Regions from separate parts of the Aceticella sp. 75b-Ac genome, predicted to be linked through region 1. Evidence: riboswitches for the same ligand, from Rfam matches in the RefSeq annotation. Region 1 holds a riboswitch; the other holds the start of a gene.
The links. Region 1 has a riboswitch for cyclic di-AMP ahead of AC0LWJ_RS04795 (C40 family peptidase). Riboswitches for the same ligand answer to the same signal wherever they lie in the genome.
Positions count from the first base shown of each region.

Region 2: it holds a riboswitch for cyclic di-AMP, as region 1 does, so the genes downstream of both, AC0LWJ_RS06115 (C40 family peptidase) here and AC0LWJ_RS04795 (C40 family peptidase) in region 1, are expected to answer to the same signal.

Region 1 covers NZ_CM190971.1:893,080-903,476, forward strand. The annotation lists gene pdxS (pyridoxal 5'-phosphate synthase lyase subunit PdxS) at 1-76, opposite strand, end outside; gene AC0LWJ_RS04790 (MBL fold metallo-hydrolase RNA specificity domain-containing protein) at 155-1,792, opposite strand; cyclic di-AMP (ydaO/yuaA leader) riboswitch at 1,967-2,091, shown strand; gene AC0LWJ_RS04795 (C40 family peptidase) at 2,098-2,763, shown strand; gene AC0LWJ_RS04800 (bifunctional nuclease family protein) at 2,800-3,195, opposite strand; gene htpX (zinc metalloprotease HtpX) at 3,303-4,205, opposite strand; gene AC0LWJ_RS04810 (LemA family protein) at 4,238-4,786, opposite strand; gene AC0LWJ_RS04815 (ADP-ribosylglycohydrolase family protein) at 5,337-7,202, opposite strand; gene AC0LWJ_RS04820 (DUF262 domain-containing protein) at 7,286-9,028, opposite strand; gene AC0LWJ_RS04825 (DEAD/DEAH box helicase) at 9,123-10,397, opposite strand, start outside.
Region 2 covers NZ_CM190971.1:1,147,513-1,157,909, reverse strand. The annotation lists gene AC0LWJ_RS06145 (nicotinate phosphoribosyltransferase) at 1-105, shown strand, start outside; tRNA gene AC0LWJ_RS06140 (tRNA-Leu) at 194-278, shown strand; partial or broken gene AC0LWJ_RS06135 (ISLre2 family transposase) at 470-1,324, shown strand; gene AC0LWJ_RS06130 (IS1182 family transposase) at 1,495-3,078, opposite strand; gene AC0LWJ_RS06125 (IS1182 family transposase) at 3,412-4,995, opposite strand; partial or broken gene AC0LWJ_RS06120 (UPF0236 family transposase-like protein) at 5,153-5,725, shown strand; cyclic di-AMP (ydaO/yuaA leader) riboswitch at 5,879-6,005, shown strand; gene AC0LWJ_RS06115 (C40 family peptidase) at 6,012-6,707, shown strand; gene typA (translational GTPase TypA) at 6,839-8,659, shown strand; gene AC0LWJ_RS06105 (lytic transglycosylase domain-containing protein) at 8,707-9,303, opposite strand; gene AC0LWJ_RS06100 (SPOR domain-containing protein) at 9,437-10,240, shown strand; gene AC0LWJ_RS06095 (DUF4321 domain-containing protein) at 10,366-10,397, shown strand, end outside.

The DNA of each region.
Region 1 (10,397 bases):
GTGTTGTAACATCCATTATTACTCCGCCTTTAAGCATTTGTGCAAGGTTTTTATTTAATTCATACCTTTCATTCATTATTGACATTTCCTCCTAAGATTGTTCTTGATTGAATTTTATTTCTTATATTAATTGTATCTTTTTAATAAGGATAAGTCAATCACTACATTCTCTTAATTCTGTATAAAGCCTCATCAGGCTTTCATTTATTACATTTATATTCTTTATAAGAGATTGAATAGCCTTTCCCTCATTTTTTATGTTTTTAAATTCTTTAAGCCTCGTTAACACTTTATCACTTCTTAATTCCATCTCTTCTATTTTATTTGCAAGTTCTCTTTTTAATTGTTCAATACCTACTACACCCACAGCAACTAATTCATCACCGATGAAATCATAAGTATCATATCGTGATGGGATTATTGTTGGTATATTAAGCTCTTTATTGATTTTATCTGACAACACTGTCATAGCCTCATCTTCCCCATGAACAATAAATATTTTTTCAGGAGCCTTTTTAAATGAAGATAACCAATCCATGATCCCTTTTTGATCTGCATGACCGGAAAAGCTTTCAATGTATTCAATTTCAGCTTTTACATTTATATCTTCGCCAAATATTTTGACATTCTTTTCCCCTTCTAACAATCTTCTCCCAAGTGTTCCCTTGGCTTGATATCCTACGAATAAAATTGTAGATTCAGGTCTCCATAAATTATGTTTTAAATGGTGTTTTATCCGTCCGGCTTCGCACATTCCACTGGCAGATATTATTACAACAGGGGTTTTAATTTCATTCAAACTTTTTGATTCGTCTACACTGCGTGTAAAATGCAGGTTTGGAAAATCAAGAGGGTAATCTCCTTTCTTTATATATTCCTGAGCCTCAGTATCAAAATATTCAATATGTTCTTTAAAAACAGTCGTAACAGATGTGGCAAGCGGACTGTCCACATATACAGGTACTTTGTTGATAAATTCTATTTCATCTTTGTAAAGTTCCCTGTTTCTATGTATTTCATAAAGCAGTTCCTGTGTTCTTTCGACTGCAAAAGAAGGTATAATTACATTTCCTCCCCTTTTAATTGTTTTCATCATTATATCCATTAATTTTTTTGCTTTATCTTCGTTATTCTCATGAAGCCTGTTGCCATATGTAGATTCACATATTACGTAATCTGCTTTCTCGATTATTGACGGATCCCTTAGAATAGGTATGTTTCTATTGCCGAGGTCACCTGAAAAAACTAATTTTGTCTCCTTCTCATTTTCAGTAATATAAACCTCAAGAATTGATGAGCCCAGCATATGACCGGCATCATTAAAAATTACCTTTACATCGTCAGATGGTTTTATTAATTGACCGTAATCAATCCCATAAAATATACTTAAAGATTCATTTGCATCATCTGATGTATATAAGGGCATTCTCATAGGTTTGCCTGCTCTTTTACGTTTTCTGTTTTTCCATTCATTCTCCATCTGCTGTATATATCCGCTGTCCGGAAGCATATACCTGCATAAATCTACAGTGCCTTTTGTCGCATAAATCTTTTCTCTGTATCCCCTTTTATATAAGAGAGGGATTCTTCCACTGTGGTCAATATGTGCATGTGTCAAAAGCATAAAATTTATATCTTTAATATCAAATCCAAACTCCTGATAATTTAACTCCTCTTCGACTTCTCCCCCTTGAAACATCCCGCAATCTACAAGAAATCTTGTATTACCTGTTTCTACAAGATAGCATGAACCTGTAACTTCTTTTGCTGCTCCTAAAAATGTAATTTTCATTAAAAAACCTCCTCAAAAAATTTTTATCAACATTATTTATGGATTTAATTTGCATATTTTTATCATTATATCATAAAACCTCTTTTCTTATGCTGTACATGTATTTTAATACTGTTATGTTATTAATCAAAATTTGTTGTGAAATAATTTGCATTTATTAATTTTTTATTGTAAAATATTTATGTGCCGAATTTTAATAAGCGGGGGATTTATTTTGGGGTGAATTCGTATTTTATACGATAGGGTTGCTCTTTACCGAACCCGTCAACTAACCTCGTAGGCTAAAAGAAAAAGGATTGGTGCTATTGAAGAAAATATTTGCGGCGGCAGTAATTGCTTTTATGCTTTTGCAAATGCCTACTGCCATGGCTATGGAGCTAATGTCTTATGGCTCACAGGGACAAGCAGTATATTCACTTCAAGAAGAACTCACAAATCTTGGGTATGATACCGGTGGTATAGACGGTGTTTTCGGACCGTGTACTCAAAATGCCGTAATTGAGTTCCAGAAAAAATACAATATTTCTGTTGACGGAATAGTAGGTCCTGAAACAATGTCTATATTAGAAAGACTTAATACTGCATCAAGAGGCGGATACAGGCGTATTTCAAATTATAAAATCGTTGATATTGCAAAACAGTATCTGGGAACACCTTACATATACGGCGGCACATCGCCTTCCGGTTTTGATTGTTCAGGCTTTACATCATATGTCTATAATCAAATAGGTTATAACATTGGCAGAACTGCAGAGGATCAATTTTATAACGGAAGAGCAGTAAGCCTTAATAATTTACAGCCTGGTGACCTTTTATTCTTTTCAACCTCCGGTGGTAGTCCAACACATGTTGCGATTTATCTCGGCAATAATCAATTGATGCATATGAGTTTTTCAGCCCAAAGAGCATGCATATCTGATTTCAGCGGGTGGTTCAGAGAAAATTATATCGGTGCAAGAAGATATCTATAAAGAGCAGAATAGCCAAGCAAAATCGCTTGGCTATTTTTATGATACATCATAAGTAAATTCTGTTAGTTTTATATCGATATATATGGGCATATCGCACCTCACAGCAAGAGCTATTGCATCACTGGGTCTTGCATCTAATGTAATAAGACGTCCGTCTTGCTTTATGTGTATTTCAGCATAATAGGTGTTATCCTTTAAATCGGTAATCACTATTTCTTCAATCTTGCCTCCAAGAGCCTCTATAGCTGATTTTAGCAAATCATGTGTTAATGGGCGCGGAGGATTAACCCCTTGTATGGGTATAGCAATATTTTGGGCTTCCAATGCTCCTATTGCTATGGGCAATGTCTTTTTTTCTTCTTCGTCAACTAATAATACCGAAAATTCTCCCGTATTATCTGTTACAACCGTCTTGACTTTAAATTTAATCATTCTTATTCACCTCTTTACAGAATATGGAGATGGTTTTCTTGTCTATCCATCATGAATTAAACTAATCACTTAGTGATTAAAAAAATAATTTGAAATACTTTTGTTTTTTACATTGTAAGATTTTTTAATCTTTCTATTCTCTGCTCAATTGGAGGATGTGTTGCAAATAATTTTTCAACATGTCCAAAAGGGTTTGATATAAACATATGAGCTGTGGCATTAGATGCAGTCCTCATTGGTTTGGAATAACCTCCGATTTTTTCAAGAGCGGAAGCAAGTCCATAGGGGTCTCTCACAATGTAGGCTCCTGTAGCATCTGCAAGATATTCCCTCTGCCTTGAAATAACTGATCTAATAATCATAACAATAAGAGGAGCCACTATCGAAAGAATCAATCCTATAATAACAAGTACCATAACACCATTATCATTTCTATCTCTTTTCCTTCCTTCTCCACCTAATCCAAACCACATGCTGCGAAACATTACATCTCTCAATAAAATTATAAGCCCTGCAACAATTGCCACAACTGTCATAAGTAATATATCCCTGTTTCTGATATGAGATATCTCATGAGCTATTACTCCTTGAAGCTCTTCCCTATTCATCATTTGGAGTAAACCTGTCGTAACACACACTGATGCATGCTGAGGATCCTTACCTGTTGCAAATGCATTTGGCTGAGGCTCATTCATTATATATACCTTCGGCTTTGGTATACCTGCTGCAAGTGCAACCTCTTCTACAACATTATTTAAAACCTGATATTGATTTGGGTCTGCAGGAACAGCTCTGACAGAAGTAAGAGCAATTTTATCTGAATTTTCGTAAGATACCCAGTTATATATAATTATAAAAACAGCTAAAAGAGCTATACCAGATATCCCCCAGTTAAAATACCATACGAAAAAATATCCTATTGCAAAAAGTATCATGGAAAAAAGCACTAAAAATAGATAGGTTTTTCTTACATTTTCTGTTTGTAATTCATACAGGGTTTTTTTCACCATTATATCTCAACACCTCTGTCCATTAAAATTCATCAAAATTGAACATTAACAGGACCTCTTTCTCCTTCATCAACCGGATAATATTCTTTTTGTGTTAATCCCATCATATTTGCAACGATAGATGCAGGTATTCTTTGTTGTGCAGCATTATACTGCATAACAACATCATTGTAAAACTGCCTTGCAAAAGCTATCTTATTTTCTGTATTAGTTAATTCCTCTTGAAGGCTTAAAAAGTTTTGATTTGCCTTTAAATCCGGATAATTTTCTGCAACAGCAAAAACCGTTTTAAGAGCTTCTGTAATTTGATTATTTGTTTCCCCAATATCTTTAACTGATTGTGCTCCCATAGCCTTTGCTCTTAAATCAGCAAGTTTTTCAAAAATTTCTTTTTCATGTGCAGCATAACCTTTTACCGTATTTACAAGATTAGGTATAAGGTCATATCTTCTTTTAAGCTGTACATCAATCTGTGCCCATCCATTCTCTGCTCTGTTCCTTAAATTTACAAAGTTGTTATAAGTTAAAACGTACCACAGAACTACAATAACAAGAATTCCAATTAAAATTATCCATCCCATATTTTTTCCTCCTATTCATACATTTTTATTAATCATTTGTATTCCTTGCAAATTAAAATATGCACCTTAAGTTTATTACAAAACACAAGATAAAGCAATAAACATAAAAGAATTTCTATCATTGTTTCAACTTTAGTATTTCTATTAGTAGTATCAAGTAGCCCACCCTTAGTGTAATTGTTGCCAAAGTTACAAATTATGATGCTCCTACTTCCAAATATCTTCTTAGTTTAGTCAAGAATATTACATCCTACGACCTTTTGTTTATATTCTACCGCAAGATTATGATAAAGCAACACTAAGAGTGGACTACTATTTATCTACGCTATTTCTCTACCCTTGACATCAATACTACACACTACTACACACTCGATGTGGCACGATAGGCTCATCTTGATGTCTGGTCTGTGTTTTTCTATTTGTCCGTTCTCGGGAATATGTCGATAGTGGTTTTTATGGGCATTTTCCGTTCGTGGAAATATGTCCACTATATCATTACAGCTTCTATCCGTTCTCGGGAACAAGTCGACATGGGCAAAATAAAAAGCTGCTATAGCGTACGGTCTTCCTTATCAGGTCGTTTTCCTATGATGTATTTTATCTTATCTAAAGGAAACGGAACTTTAGTCGGTTCAAAGTATTCGATTCCTTCAACGATAGCGATCCGCTCAGCGTAATCTGAGCCAACCGGCACAATCACTCGATCACCAACCTTAATACTTTCGTCTTCAGTTTGGTAGTAGTATGTACTGCCGTCCTCGCTGAACGAAACATTGCAATAAATGACTTCGCCCGGCTTACGTCCAGGCTTTTCACCATCGTCATAGTCATCATCTTCATCGTCGTACTCTATTCCGAACAAGGCGAGGAGTGCCTCCCAGTTCTCCGGATAAGTATTGTCACCGCCATACATCAACCCGCGAGAGCCCTCATAGCGCACAAACAGCGACCACTGTGTACCGTCACAAATTATCATATCGCCCTCTTGCGGATATTCTGACTTCCAATATTCCGTATGGATGCTGTTCCAATCGGCAATAAGCTGCTCTGTCTCCCGAACGGAATATCTCTTCTGTGATTGCGCCTCCGGCAGAAACTTTCCGGAAAAGAGAAATGCTCTTTTATCTGTAAACAAAAGATGGTAAATATCATAGCCGCCGTATCCGCCTATTTCAAAGTAAACTTCAGAGAGTTTTTTAGGCGTCTCCTGCCAGTCAATGTCCTTAAGGCGTTTCAGCCATTTGACGAATTTCGCTTCTTTGAATGAGTCAATCTCGTTGTAGTTCCAGTGACATCCGGAAATGAGCTCTCTATGGATGATTGCCAGCACGGTAAGCGCATCAAGAGCATCAACATTTCCTTCGGCTACTTCGGCTTCACTGAAGTTTTTATCCCGCAGGATGGAAGTGTAAAAAACTCCGTCCTCACAGTATTGCGGATAGTTTGCCTCGATAAAATGCATAAATTCATCATAGAATTCATGAAATAGCGTTTCATACGGCGGTTCATGCATATAATCGCCAACGGTTGATACTGTCGGAGATAGCCTTCCGATATATTTTGTCAGCAAATTGAAGCGAGAGACGTCCTTGCCGATAAACGCTTCCCATTCGTCATAGATTGCCCGGAGCTCATCGTCCAAATAGCTCAAAGCTTTATCCCGGATACCATCCGGCACACCGTAATACGCTTCGGCAATTGCTCCCGTTATTGCGGCTATTGTGTCGCTGTCGCCGCCAAGTGATATTGCTATGCGAATAGCGTCCTCGAACGACTTTGATTCAAGGAAAGCCTCAATTGCCTGCGGCACGGTTTCCTGACATTTCTCATTGAATTGGTAAGTCGGGCGTATCTCATCAATCGTAAAATCAAGTGGATAGTAGTCTTTTGAGATTCTGTCCCGGATTTCGCTTTTCAGGAAGCCTCGGCGCGCCATGTAAACAGCGACCGAAACTGCTTCCGCGCCTTTGATACCTTCCTCATGATTGTGCGTGACCGAGGTTATTGCTTCGGCAAGGCTGGTGGCCTCCGATTCGGTACGGGCGGCAAACCCGGCTGGGCTAATGCGCATAGCCGCCCCGTTTCCGAAGCTATTATATGGCTCCGGATTATCGCTGAACACCCAGCGGGCAAACATTCCGCCGTAACCGCAGTCCGGATACTTACGCCCAATTTCTTGCATATATTTTACCGTTAGTTTACCAAGCAACTGGAGATAGTCACTATTTGAAGCGTAACCACCTATCGGCGGCTCAATGCTTTTTTCAGTTTCCATGATAGCCTTTGCGACGGCGAGGGTCATTATGCTGTCGTCGGTTACAAAACAGCCTTTCGCGAACAGGTCAAAGTCCTTATTCCTGTGGTTATTGAATTCAAATCGCGACCCAACAATGTCGCCAATAATTGCTCCGAGCATAGTTTTCACCCCACTCTTCAATAGTTTGCATATTTATCTGCGATTCGCTCCATATACGCCAGCCATTCATACTCTGTTTCTATTTACTGTAACTCCTTTTTAAGTTTTTCAAGTAACAGTTTTTCTCTTTCCTCAAGAAAGACATCGAAATTACCAAATGACAAATCAACATCCGGTATATAGTGTTTCTTTTTATAATCTGCAAGTTCACCAGCAGGAACCTTTTTGCTAAGCCATTTATCAAAATCCATAGCCTTCTTTTCAATATTGGGGATATTCTCCAATAACTGCAGATTGCCAATATAGTTGCAGCTTTCGATAAAATCGTTTATTTTGCTTTGGGGGACGCCTTTGGCAGCCAGCCGCTTGGGAGTAAACTCACTTTTGGGGAATATATGGTCGACATGAAAATTGTGCCGCAAATCAGCCCAGGGGTATAATATTGAAAGAATTACCAAAGTATCACCCTGCCCGTACTTCGAATACAGCAGATTGTTTATATCGTCCTCGGTAAATTGCAGAGTTCTGTTTGTGCCTTTGAAGCGTTCAATGATTTTTTCCAATGGGAATCCGTTTGATCCGTATTGTTTGATTATATCTCGAACCGGCTTTAATACACCGTCGGGTGAAAAACTGAATACTCGTTTAAGCAGTGAAGATACAAACCACTGTTTAATATTGCGCCTATCCTCAATCCTTGAAGTGGATATTTCAAAGTTGTTTGGTAAGCCAATAGTTTTCAAGTAATAGGCAACCGGGATTATCAGGTTATTTGATGTGATGTTCTCCCGACTGAATCCAAAGCTGCTAATCAGAGTCAGTGCATCACGGATTGCCTTTGTAATGTTATCCCATTCGCTTTCTATTTTAAGCATATTGGTGCGGTTGAAATTATCCACCTTAAATGTGATATCCTCCATGTCACACAAAACGAGACATGCTTTCAGGACAGCATCCTTGTTAATGTTAAAGCCATGCCCGATTTCGTTTATCTCATCGACAAAATCATTTATTTCCTCACGGGCATCCCGATTCTCCCACTGTGCCGTTGCAAAAGATAGCAAGAGGTCGGAATAACTGAGAGTAGTTCCTCCGCTGTTTACGCGAATAAAAATATTCAGCACCTTGTCGAGTTCCGCACTTTGCTCCAAGTAGTAACTGATTATAGGATTTACATGGATTACCTTATGTAGCTTGAATAAGGCTCGATTCGCAAATTTCCCTTTTTCTTTATCGGGAGTTGATAATAAGCCCGACTCAAGCAGGTAATCATTTACCTCGTCCTGTTCTTTTAAATCCAGTATTTTGCCGACAGGAAACCAGTGATGGTTATCATCATTCGCTTTCGCTTCCGTATCGGTTAGAAACTCAAAATCATATTCAAAGTCCTCATCTTCCGGCCTTGAAAGCAGATTCAAATATAATTTTTTCTTTGGGTATGCCTGGGGATTGTCCCAGCGTTTATAGGGCAGCTTATCAGCATATGTACCTTTCAAGGAGATATAAAGTGATGTCAGCCGTTGTTGACCATCCAGCACTGCCATAACATCGTTGCTGCCGCTAATATTTGCTTTTGGGTTGTGACGATTGTCCTTTTTGTGATAATCTCGCAAAAATTCATAGAATTTGAAGTCAGACGCCTTCTCTTTCGGAACCTTCCAAAATAAAAATGCGTTGATAGGATAATCACGCATAAGGCTGTCAAACAACTTTTTGATTTGCTCTTGACTCCATACAAATTCCCTTTGTATGGACGGCAATAGATACTTTTTCGCATGAATATCTGTTATAACCTCATAGATAGTTAGCGGCGTTTGAAACGACATAACGAAATCCTCCATTATCAATTATTATTTATCACTAAGGGGAAAGCCTGTATCTCAATATAATTTACTGCAGAAAGGCTGTCCCCATCAGAAGCTAATCCTCTCGCTCAGCATTTTCATCAAAAATTCTATCAAGTTCTTCATTTGAAGTAATGCCGCGCACTCTATTTCTAACAGGCGTTTTCGACATATCGAGGCGATAAAAATGGTCGCGGCCATCTACTCCTCGTTTTTGTCGAATCAACTGAATCCGTCCAAAAACATCCCAATGCTTCTCTGAAAACTTCGCTAAGCCCACTGCCTTGGGGTAATTATCCTTGCGGCTTGGGTCATGCGGTTCCAATATATCAAAAATGTACCCTTGTGCGTCGGCACGGACAATCACTAAATCCGGGAACATGGAAGTGGTTATACCGCCGACTTCATACGGGATTTCAAGTGACCATTTTTTACGGTCGAGATTGCGCAGCCAGCAAACAGCACCATTGTTCAGCTCTTCTGCAACAACTCCGCTTTCCCAGGGATTCAGCGTTGCTTGGAATATCCCGTCCTCAGAGCAAAAGAGGTGCTGTTCAAGCTTAATGCTATCATCCGATACAGAGAAATCGATTGAATCCGGCAATACCCACGGTACAGCTATCGGTTGGGCTGAAGCATTGATTAATCTTTCATAGACAATCTTTCGTGCTTCGTTCAGCTTTGCGATGGCGCGCTTGTTGTTTTCATAAAGATTAATAAATTCTTTCTCCGCATAGGCATCTATCCGCTCCATAGCGTCCGTATCACTTGTGAGAACAATAATTTCTTTTTTTATATCGATATGGTCGCGGGTACTGTGCCGAATCCAATACTCCTTATGCAAGCCCTCTCCCAAGAGCTTTCCGGCCTGTTCAAAATGCTGGGAAATATCAAATTCGGATACCGTCATAGTCTGTGTCGTCTCATCGAAGGAAATGGCATTGTCTCCATATTCAAATATCAGCGTCCCAAGAGGAAATCCGGTGATTGCAGCCGCTCGACCGTCAAAGTCTCCGCTTTCTTTTATTCGTGCGATTTCCTCATCCATTTTTGATAAAACCGCATTTTTTACAGCTTTCTGTGCCCCCAAGTCAATACCGTCCATTGTCAGCGCGCGGGAAAGCTGTATTAACAATTTGAGCGGCGCCTGCTTGCGGGACGAATCCACCCGATATGTGATAAGTTTATCCATTGCATCAAACACATCAGCATAGGCAAGATTGCGGCCAAGTGTAACAAGCTCTTTATTTGTACCTGTTTCTGTAGGAATAATTGCTTCGCTGTCGCGTAGAGCATTGACCACATTTTTCACTGTATCTTCATCAAAGTACGGAAGAAACAGACTTACACT
Region 2 (10,397 bases), 250 kb from region 1:
ATTGATATGACAATGGATATAAAAGAGGTCGAAGGTAAGCCAACTGCTAAGAGGGGAAGGATACCAGGGAAAATAGAGAATAAAAGATTAAAGAAATTTAAGTAAATGAAAAGGGTTTTATGAATAAAAAATAAGTATTGACAGACCTATTAAAAGATTATATAATATTTTCTGTGATTTGTTATTAATAACTGCGGGGGTGGCGGAATAGGCAGACGCGTACGTTTGAGGGGCGTATGGGAATTCCCGTGCGGGTTCAAGTCCCGCCCTCCGCACCATAAGACAAAACAAATAAGCCTTTATGGCTTATTTTTTAATGTGCGGAAATAAATATTTACCAAAAGCTTAGCAGAAAGCCCCGTCACTTGTGACGGGGAGTACATAGTGTAAAATTATCGTAGGATTTTTAGATGATAAAAGACAAGAGACAACCCCTGTGATAAAATAGAATTTTGGAAAAACAAAAAACATGAAAGGGGTGTCTCTTGTGAAAAAAATTAAGTTTGAAGATATTATACTACAAAATGCAACTAATTACATCAATAATGTAAGGGAAATTTTTAAAAAATTATTAGAAGAAGGGATGGATATAACAGAACTTTCATTAAAAGTTAGAGAAATGGTAGACAAATTAGGTATAGAAACAATAGTAGCAATTATAGAAGAATTAGATAAGATAATAAAAGAAGACAAGAGAAGGAAAGAGAAATGGGTAGTAGAAAGAGAAGATGAAAAGACTTTAATAACAACAGTAGGAGAAATAAAATATAAAAGGACATATTACAAATCAAAAGAAGATGGTAGATATACATACTTGACAGATGACGCATTAGGGATAGAGAGACATGAGAGAGTAGAAGAAGGAGTAAAAGTAAAGATAGTAGAAAAGGCGACAGAAGAATCCTATGAAAAAAGCAGTAAAGAAGCAAGTCCAGTAGAATTAAGCAGGCAGACAGTATTAAATACAATAAGAGAGATAGGAGAAGTAGAAGTAAAAAAAGAAATAGAAGAAAAGAAAGAAGTAAAAGTATTATACATAGAAGCAGATGAAGACCACGTATCCTTACAAGACGGGAGAAAAGAAATGCCACGACTTGTATACATACATGAAGGCAAAGAAAAAAAGAACGGTAGGTCTGAACTAAAGAATATCTATTACAAAGCATATGTAGATCAAAAGCCAGAAGACATATGGATAGATGTAGCAAATTACATAAATGACAATTACAAAGAAGAGAAAATAGAGAAGATATACATAGCAGGAGACGGAGCAAGATGGATAAAAGAAGGGATAGAATGGATACCAAAATCAAGATTTGTACTAGGAGTCCACTCGAAAATAACTTATCTGCCGGTTAAGAATTTTTATCATCGCATAAATTATCAGAATAATCTCTATTCAAAGAAATATATATGATTTTGTTATTGATTTTAATATGTATATTATGGCTTTATTGACCTGTTATTGCTATTTTTAATATCCTTAACCATTCTTTAAGCCGTTTTTGGGCAGACTTCCCCCTTCTTAATTTGTCTATTACAAATTTTAGAAATATGTTTCGTTATTATTTTGATATTATTGTTTATTGCTACCATTATCATTTGCCATCTTATTTTTAATTTTCCTCTATACCTTCCTTTACGTCCGCCATGCCTGGTAAGTTCTGATATGTTTCTTTCTACATTCGGTCTTTTTGCATAGTCTTCTTTAAATTCATCTGTTTTTTGATATTCCCTTTGTTCTTGTATTTCTTTTTCATACGGATGTATATTTATTGTTCTCCCTTTTTTTGATTTTGTACATTGGTCTTTTAGCGGACAATCATTACACTCTTCTGCTCTAAATTTCACTGTAACTTGCTCATGTTTTTGTGTTTTTTCAGTATCAAATTGTTTTATATGTCCATTGGGACATTCTACTGTTCCTTTTTCTAAATCAATTTTGAATTCTTCTTTTGAAAATCCTCCACTTGGATTTGTTGCTTCCGGCACTCTAATGCAAAAATCTGTTCCTTCTTCTTTCCTTTTTTCTATTTCTTCAAAGTCACTATATGCACAATCTCCATACAGTTTATCTATATCAACGCCGTTTCTTCGGCTTTGTTCTATAAGATCACTCATATGTTCTCCATCTGCTATATTTGCTCCATCAACTTCTATTCCTACTACTACTGAGCCTTTTTCTCCTCCTGTTATAATTTCAGCTTTGTATCCATCTGATAATTTCGATGAGGTCTTTCTTCCATGGCGCATTTCATCATCTACTACTGATATTATTCTGTCTTTTGCTGTTCCTTTTATCATTTTTACATGCCCGTCGTTTGTTATTTCAACATCTTGTAATGCTACTCTTTCTAATAATTCAATTGCTTTTTTTAAATCATCTTTTATATCTTTTTTTGTTTTTATATTTTCTACGAGTGATAGTGCATCTTTAACAAGTTCTTCGAGTAATTTTGCTTTTTCTTTTTCGTTTTCCCATGCTATTTTGGGTTTTTTGATATTTTCTTTATAATCTGTTCTTTTCAGTATTTTTTTCGATTCATCTTCCATTTCGTAAAACTTCATGAAACGGAGAACCATCTTTATCCCTTGGTATATCATAGTGTAAGTATCTTGTCTGGCACAGGAACCCCAAATCATGAATGAATCTATTATGTGTAAGTTGTCTTTATCAAACAGTCCTACTTCTTTTGCCTGACTAATTGTTTTAATGAATATTTCTTTTCCTATTTCGCTGTTAAACAGTCTTTTTCTATGATCACATAATGTTACTGCATCTATTCCATCAAAATCCCGTGGTGCGGTTAATGCATATTTAATTCTGTCATCGAATCGTGATTCTTCTTCCATTTCACGATCAGAATATCCTTTTTCAAATTGTATCAGCATCGCTGTAAATGTATATACCGGAGATATGGATTCTCTGCCATAGTATGAGAAAAGTGGCTGAAACATTTCTTCATTAAGATTATTAAATACCCATGTTCTTAATCTATGATAATAACTATCTTCAGAAATTTTTCCAAGTAACCAATAATCTGAAAATGACATTTGTCTGTCTGCTTTTCCTAACATTTTTATCACCACATTTTTCTTATTATATTATTTATATTATATCATAAAAATAGCTCTTAAGTGCTTATTTCATATGTGTTCAGGAGTATTTTTTATTGTAAATTATATGGTTTTCAATAACATATTTGTTAATTTGTGATTGATGATTTCGAGTGGACTCCTAGGAGTCCACTCGAAAATAACTTATCTGCCGGTTAAGAATTTTTATCATCGCATAAATTATCAGAATAATCTCTATTCAAAGAAATATATATGATTTTGTTATTGATTTTAATATGTATATTATGGCTTTATTGACCTGTTATTGCTATTTTTAATATCCTTAACCATTCTTTAAGCCGTTTTTGGGCAGACTTCCACCTTCTTAATTTGTCTATTACAAATTTTAGAAATATGTTTCGTTATTATTTTGATATTATTGTTTATTGCTACCATTATCATTTGCCATCTTATTTTTAATTTTCCTCTATACCTTCCTTTACGTCCGCCATGCCTGGTAAGTTCTGATATGTTTCTTTCTACATTCGGTCTTTTTGCATAGTCTTCTTTAAATTCATCTGTTTTTTGATATTCCCTTTGTTCTTGTATTTCTTTTTCATACGGATGTATATTTATTGTTCTCCCTTTTTTTGATTTTGTACATTGGTCTTTTAGCGGACAATCATTACACTCTTCTGCTCTAAATTTCACTGTAACTTGCTCATGTTTTTGTGTTTTTTCAGTATCAAATTGTTTTATATGTCCATTGGGACATTCTACTGTTCCTTTTTCTAAATCAATTTTGAATTCTTCTTTTGAAAATCCTCCACTTGGATTTGTTGCTTCCGGCACTCTAATGCAAAAATCTGTTCCTTCTTCTTTCCTTTTTTCTATTTCTTCAAAGTCACTATATGCACAATCTCCATACAGTTTATCTATATCAACGCCGTTTCTTCGGCTTTGTTCTATAAGATCACTCATATGTTCTCCATCTGCTATATTTGCTCCATCAACTTCTATTCCTACTACTACTGAGCCTTTTTCTCCTCCTGTTATAATTTCAGCTTTGTATCCATCTGATAATTTCGATGAGGTCTTTCTTCCATGGCGCATTTCATCATCTACTACTGATATTATTCTGTCTTTTGCTGTTCCTTTTATCATTTTTACATGCCCGTCGTTTGTTATTTCAACATCTTGTAATGCTACTCTTTCTAATAATTCAATTGCTTTTTTTAAATCATCTTTTATATCTTTTTTTGTTTTTATATTTTCTACGAGTGATAGTGCATCTTTAACAAGTTCTTCGAGTAATTTTGCTTTTTCTTTTTCGTTTTCCCATGCTATTTTGGGTTTTTTGATATTTTCTTTATAATCTGTTCTTTTCAGTATTTTTTTCGATTCATCTTCCATTTCGTAAAACTTCATGAAACGGAGAACCATCTTTATCCCTTGGTATATCATAGTGTAAGTATCTTGTCTGGCACAGGAACCCCAAATCATGAATGAATCTATTATGTGTAAGTTGTCTTTATCAAACAGTCCTACTTCTTTTGCCTGACTAATTGTTTTAATGAATATTTCTTTTCCTATTTCGCTGTTAAACAGTCTTTTTCTATGATCACATAATGTTACTGCATCTATTCCATCAAAATCCCGTGGTGCGGTTAATGCATATTTAATTCTGTCATCGAATCGTGATTCTTCTTCCATTTCACGATCAGAATATCCTTTTTCAAATTGTATCAGCATCGCTGTAAATGTATATACCGGAGATATGGATTCTCTGCCATAGTATGAGAAAAGTGGCTGAAACATTTCTTCATTAAGATTATTAAATACCCATGTTCTTAATCTATGATAATAACTATCTTCAGAAATTTTTCCAAGTAACCAATAATCTGAAAATGACATTTGTCTGTCTGCTTTTCCTAACATTTTTATCACCACATTTTTCTTATTATATTATTTATATTATATCATAAAAATAGCTCTTAAGTGCTTATTTCATATGTGTTCAGGAGTATTTTTTATTGTAAATTATATGGTTTTCAATAACATATTTGTTAATTTGTGATTGATGATTTCGAGTGGACTCCTAGACAGGTATCATTTAAACAAATACATACTCACAGCAACATCAAGAGAAGCAAGATATAGAGATAGGATATGGAGAGCAATAAATGAAGGGAATGAAAAAGAATTAAAAGAGGCATTTAATGAACTATCAAAAATAGCACAAACAGAGCAAGAGAAGAAGAAAATAAGAGAAGTAAAGAAGTACATATTAAACAACTGGGAAGGGATAAAAATATACAAAGAAGATGAGGATGTAATAGGGTGCAGTGCAGAAGGGCATATAAGTCATGTATTTTCAGACAGGTTAAGCAGGAATCCATTAGGATGGAGTAGAGAAGGATTAAAGCTAATGGCAAAATTAAGAGTATTTAAGAAAAATGGAGGCAATTTAAGAGAAGTAGAATGGCGTAAAAAGCGCAAAAACAACAATGAAGGTTATAAATTAACAAAGAAGCAAATAAAAGAGGCAGTAAAGAGAGCTAAAACGTATACAAAAGAACAAATAAACAATATTACAGTGTTGGATATGGGCAAAGTAACACCAATATATAGAATTTTAAAAGCAATAAAATATGAAAAAGTGATATAAAAAACACATAATGCATGGAAACCTTGATTTAAGCAATTTCAGGGGTTGTCTTTAAAAAAAATATCCTACAGTATCTTGACACTATCCGGGGAGTACGTCAGATTGACTTATAAAATAATCTTTGATATAATAAAATAGTAAAGCTTGTACAAATTTGCAATCTTGCCGAATCCATACAGGTACGGAGGAAACACTTAAGGGGTTAATCTGCTTTTGCAGTAGGGATGCCTTCTAATCCCGCACCCGTCAACTAACTTCGGAGGCAAAAAAGGAAGGAGATTTTGCAGTGAATAAGAAGATTGGGAAATTGATATTTGGAGTATCAGTCTTTGGCATGACACTTATCGGAGGTTCAATGCTCACATATGTATATGCCGGGGAACTTGGCAGTGGAATAGTAACAGGCAATTACGTGAACATAAGGACAGGCAATAGTACATCATATGAAGTTATAACACAATTAAACTGGTATGATACAGTAACCGTCTTAGGACAGGATAACGGATGGTACCATATCAGGCTTTCAAATGGCAGTGAAGGATGGATTTTTGGGAAATATCTTTCATTGAAATCATCAGGTGGCAATTCATCGAGAGGGAATATTGACAGAAGTTTTTCTACAAGACTTATAGAATACAGCAAACAGTTTTTAGGGACAAGGTATGTTTATGGAGGTTCATCTCCCAATGGTTTTGATTGTTCCGGTTTTACACAATATGTTTTTGGGCAATTTGGTATTGTAATACCAAGAACTGCTGATGAACAAGCAACAGTAGGTACAATGGTCGATTTTAATAACCTTGCTCCAGGTGACCTTGTATTTTTCCGCACTTTAGGAAGTTATACAATAAATCATGCAGGGATATACATAGGCGATGGAGAATTTATACATAGTTCTTCAGGCAGAGGGAAGGTAATGATTAGCCGTATTGATTCCGGTTATTATTATAAAAACTTTGCTGCTGCAAGAAGGGTTAAATAACAAATAGGATTAAAAAAAGTGCCATTTGGCACTTTTTTTAATCCTATTTGTTTGTTGACTATTTTATTAGATTAATATATTATTATATGTTGTATACAGGAATGTCCTGTGCGGAAGGAGATAAAAAATTTATGGTTTCAATAAGAGAAGAAATACGCAATGTGGCGATAATTGCACATGTAGATCATGGAAAAACTACTTTACTTGATGGAATGCTTAAACAGAGCGGTATATTCAGGCAGAATGAGAAGGTCGAAGAAAGGGTAATGGACTCAAACGAACTTGAAAGGGAAAGAGGTATTACTATACTTTCAAAGAATACCGCAATTAAATATAAAGGTGTTAAAATAAATATTGTAGATACACCGGGGCATGCAGATTTTGGCGGTGAAGTTGAAAGGGTATTGAAAATGGCGGATGGGGTTTTGTTGCTTGTTGATGCATATGAAGGACCGATGCCTCAGACGAGATTTGTACTAAGTAAAGCACTTGAATTAAATCTAAAGCCGGTTGTGGTAATAAATAAAATTGATAGACCTGATGCAAGACCTGATGAGGTAATTGACGAGGTATTGGATTTGTTTATTGAACTTGGGGCAGATGATGAGCAAATTGAATTCCCGGTTGTATATGCCTCTGCAAGAGAAGGAATAGCAAAATTGAAATTGGAGGATACGTCTTCTGATTTAAGACCACTTTTTGATACGATACTTAAGGAAATCCCTGCTCCAAAAGGTGAATTAAATGGACCGTTACAGCTTATAGTAACGACCCTTGATTATGATGATTATATTGGCAGGATTGCAATAGGTAAAGTCATAAGAGGGCATATCAAAGCCGGTGAAACTGCTGCAATTTGTAAGAGAGATGGAACTGTTCAGAATGTAAGGATAAGCAGTCTTTATCAGTATGAAGGTTTGAAAAGGGTAGAGGTAAATGAGGCTTTACTTGGTGATATAGTTGCAGTTTCCGGTATTAGCGATATTGAGATTGGCGAAACAATTGCAGATATAGAAAATCCTGAACCGCTTGATTTTGTCCATATAGAAGAACCAACGATATCTATGACTTTTGGGGTTAATACAAGTCCTTTTGCAGGTGAAGATGGGAAATATATTACATCAAGGCATATAAGAGATAGGCTGATGAAAGAACTTGAAACAAATGTTGCACTTAAAGTTGAGGAAACCGAAACAACAGAAGCATTTAAGGTATCCGGACGCGGAGAACTACATTTGTCAATATTGATTGAAACGATGAGGAGAGAAGGATACGAACTGCAGGTTTCAAAACCATCCGTAATAATGAAGGAAATTAATGGAGTGAAAAATGAGCCTATTGAACTTTTAACAATAGATGTTCCAGAAGATTTTATGGGTATTGTTATGGAGAAGCTTGGCTCGAGGAAAGCAGAATTAATGGATATGCACACATTAAAACCGGGAACCTTAAGGTTAAAATTCAAAATACCTACAAGGGGGCTTATTGGATATAGGTCGGAATTTTTAACAGATACTAAAGGAAATGGTATTATGACATCTATATTATATGGATATGAACCATATAAAGGTGAAATACCTATACGGCTTAAAGGCTCACTTGTTGCATTTGAATCAGGTATAACTACAACCTATGGTCTGTATAATGCTGAGAGCAGAGGCAGACTTTTTGTAGGACCTGGCACAAAAGTATATGAAGGTATGGTAGTTGGTGAAAATGCAAGAAATGAAGATATAGATGTCAATGTCTGCAAGAAGAAGCATGTGACAAATATGCGTTCAGCAACCTCAGATGAGGCTTTAAGGCTTTCTACGGCAAGTGAATTATCACTTGAAGAGGCTTTAGAATTTATAGAAAATGATGAATTGGTGGAAGTCACCCCGAAGAATATAAGGATAAGAAAAAAGATATTGAATTCACAGCAAAGATATAAAAGTGCAAAAAATAGATGATTAAATTAAGAAGGCTTTGATTAAAGGATTTTTTCCTCAAAGTCTTCTTATCTTTGTATATTTAAGGCATTTAGGATTTTGCCAACATAGTCAATTGTCTCATTATATGGGGGAATTCCATTATATTTGTCTACAGCGGCAGGACCGGCATTGTATGCTGCAATAGCCTTTGGCAGGTCATTGTATTTAGTTATTAGGGTTTTCAAATATCTAACACCACCATCAATATTTTGTTCTATATCAAATGGATTATTTATACTTAGAAAATCAGCAGTAGAAGGCATAAGCTGCATAAGACCTACAGCACCGGCTTTAGAAACAGAATTTGGATTATAATCTGATTCTGCTTTTATAATGGCATTTATCAGATTAGAATCGACTCCATATTTTTGGGAGGCTTGAATGACATATTTATTTATTTCTTCCATTAAGGCGGATTTATTTTTTATAGCTGTATTTCTATTGTTATCCGCCTTTGACGTATGATTAATATCATTTGTACTTATGGACTTCTCCGGATACAATTCATCAAGGACTTCTTTAAAAGAAATATTGCTGTTTTTGCTTATTAAATTTATTGAGACAGGAAGTCGTGACTGTATCTCATTTAATTTGCTTATGATTAAATTATTAATATAATCCATGTGATTACCACCTCATCATATATATTCGACATAAAATTTGTTTTTCCTGCTAATTATTTTAAAATAGGAAATTTGTCCTATATTTAAAATAAAAAAGGATTTTAAATATTTATGTAGAATATAACTATGGGTGATGATAGTGAAAACAAAGGCAGAGGGAAAAAATAAAAAAAATAATTTCAAAATTATTGCAATTGTAGTTTTAATACCTGTTGCATCAATTTTAATAGGATTTCTTTTGACACAATATTTTATAAGACCATATATAGTCAAAATGAGCGGAAATCTTTATTCTGATAAATACACTTTAGAATTGCCTGCTTTAAACTTTTATCAGTTAAAGACGGGAGAATACAAGGATGAAAATGATGCAAGGTATAATTTGAGTCTTATTGCGATGAATGGCATGTATGCGGATGTTAATAAAACCGGTGATAAATACATTGTGTTTGCAGGGAATTTTTTAAATGAGGAAAATGCTGGTGATATCGCAAAAAGATTAGATGAAAGCGGAATAAAATGCAGTTTATCTCTGATTAAGGGTCCTTTATATAAAATAGACTATGAGAAGGGACAAAAGCAAGATATTTCAAATTTGAAAAAATATTTATATGATTTTAATTGTAACCTCGAGGCATTATCGGCAATATCATATAAGATAGCAATAGGAAATCCTGACAAAAGCGGAATAAACACATTGGAAACAAATATTGAAAAATCTTTGAAGGCAATTAAGAAGCAAAACAATAATAACAATACTGATAAGATAATAGACGGCTTGGAATCAATAGAAAATAATATGCTTGAGGATTTAAAAAAGGTTATGTTTTCGATTGATTTAAATGATGGAAATGCTTATGGGATATCTCAAAAAGCCTTATGGAATGCAATAGGAAAATATAATAATATAGTTAATTCTATTAGATATAACAGATAGAGATATTCCATTTAATACATAAATATTTTTGTATCAAAAAATATATAAAATATGATATAATTTATTAAGAATTAAGTTTAAAATACAAAAGAAAAGTGATAAAATATATTTAAAGGAGTGGAAAAATGAAGAGAAGTAAAGGTCCTTGGACACTGTT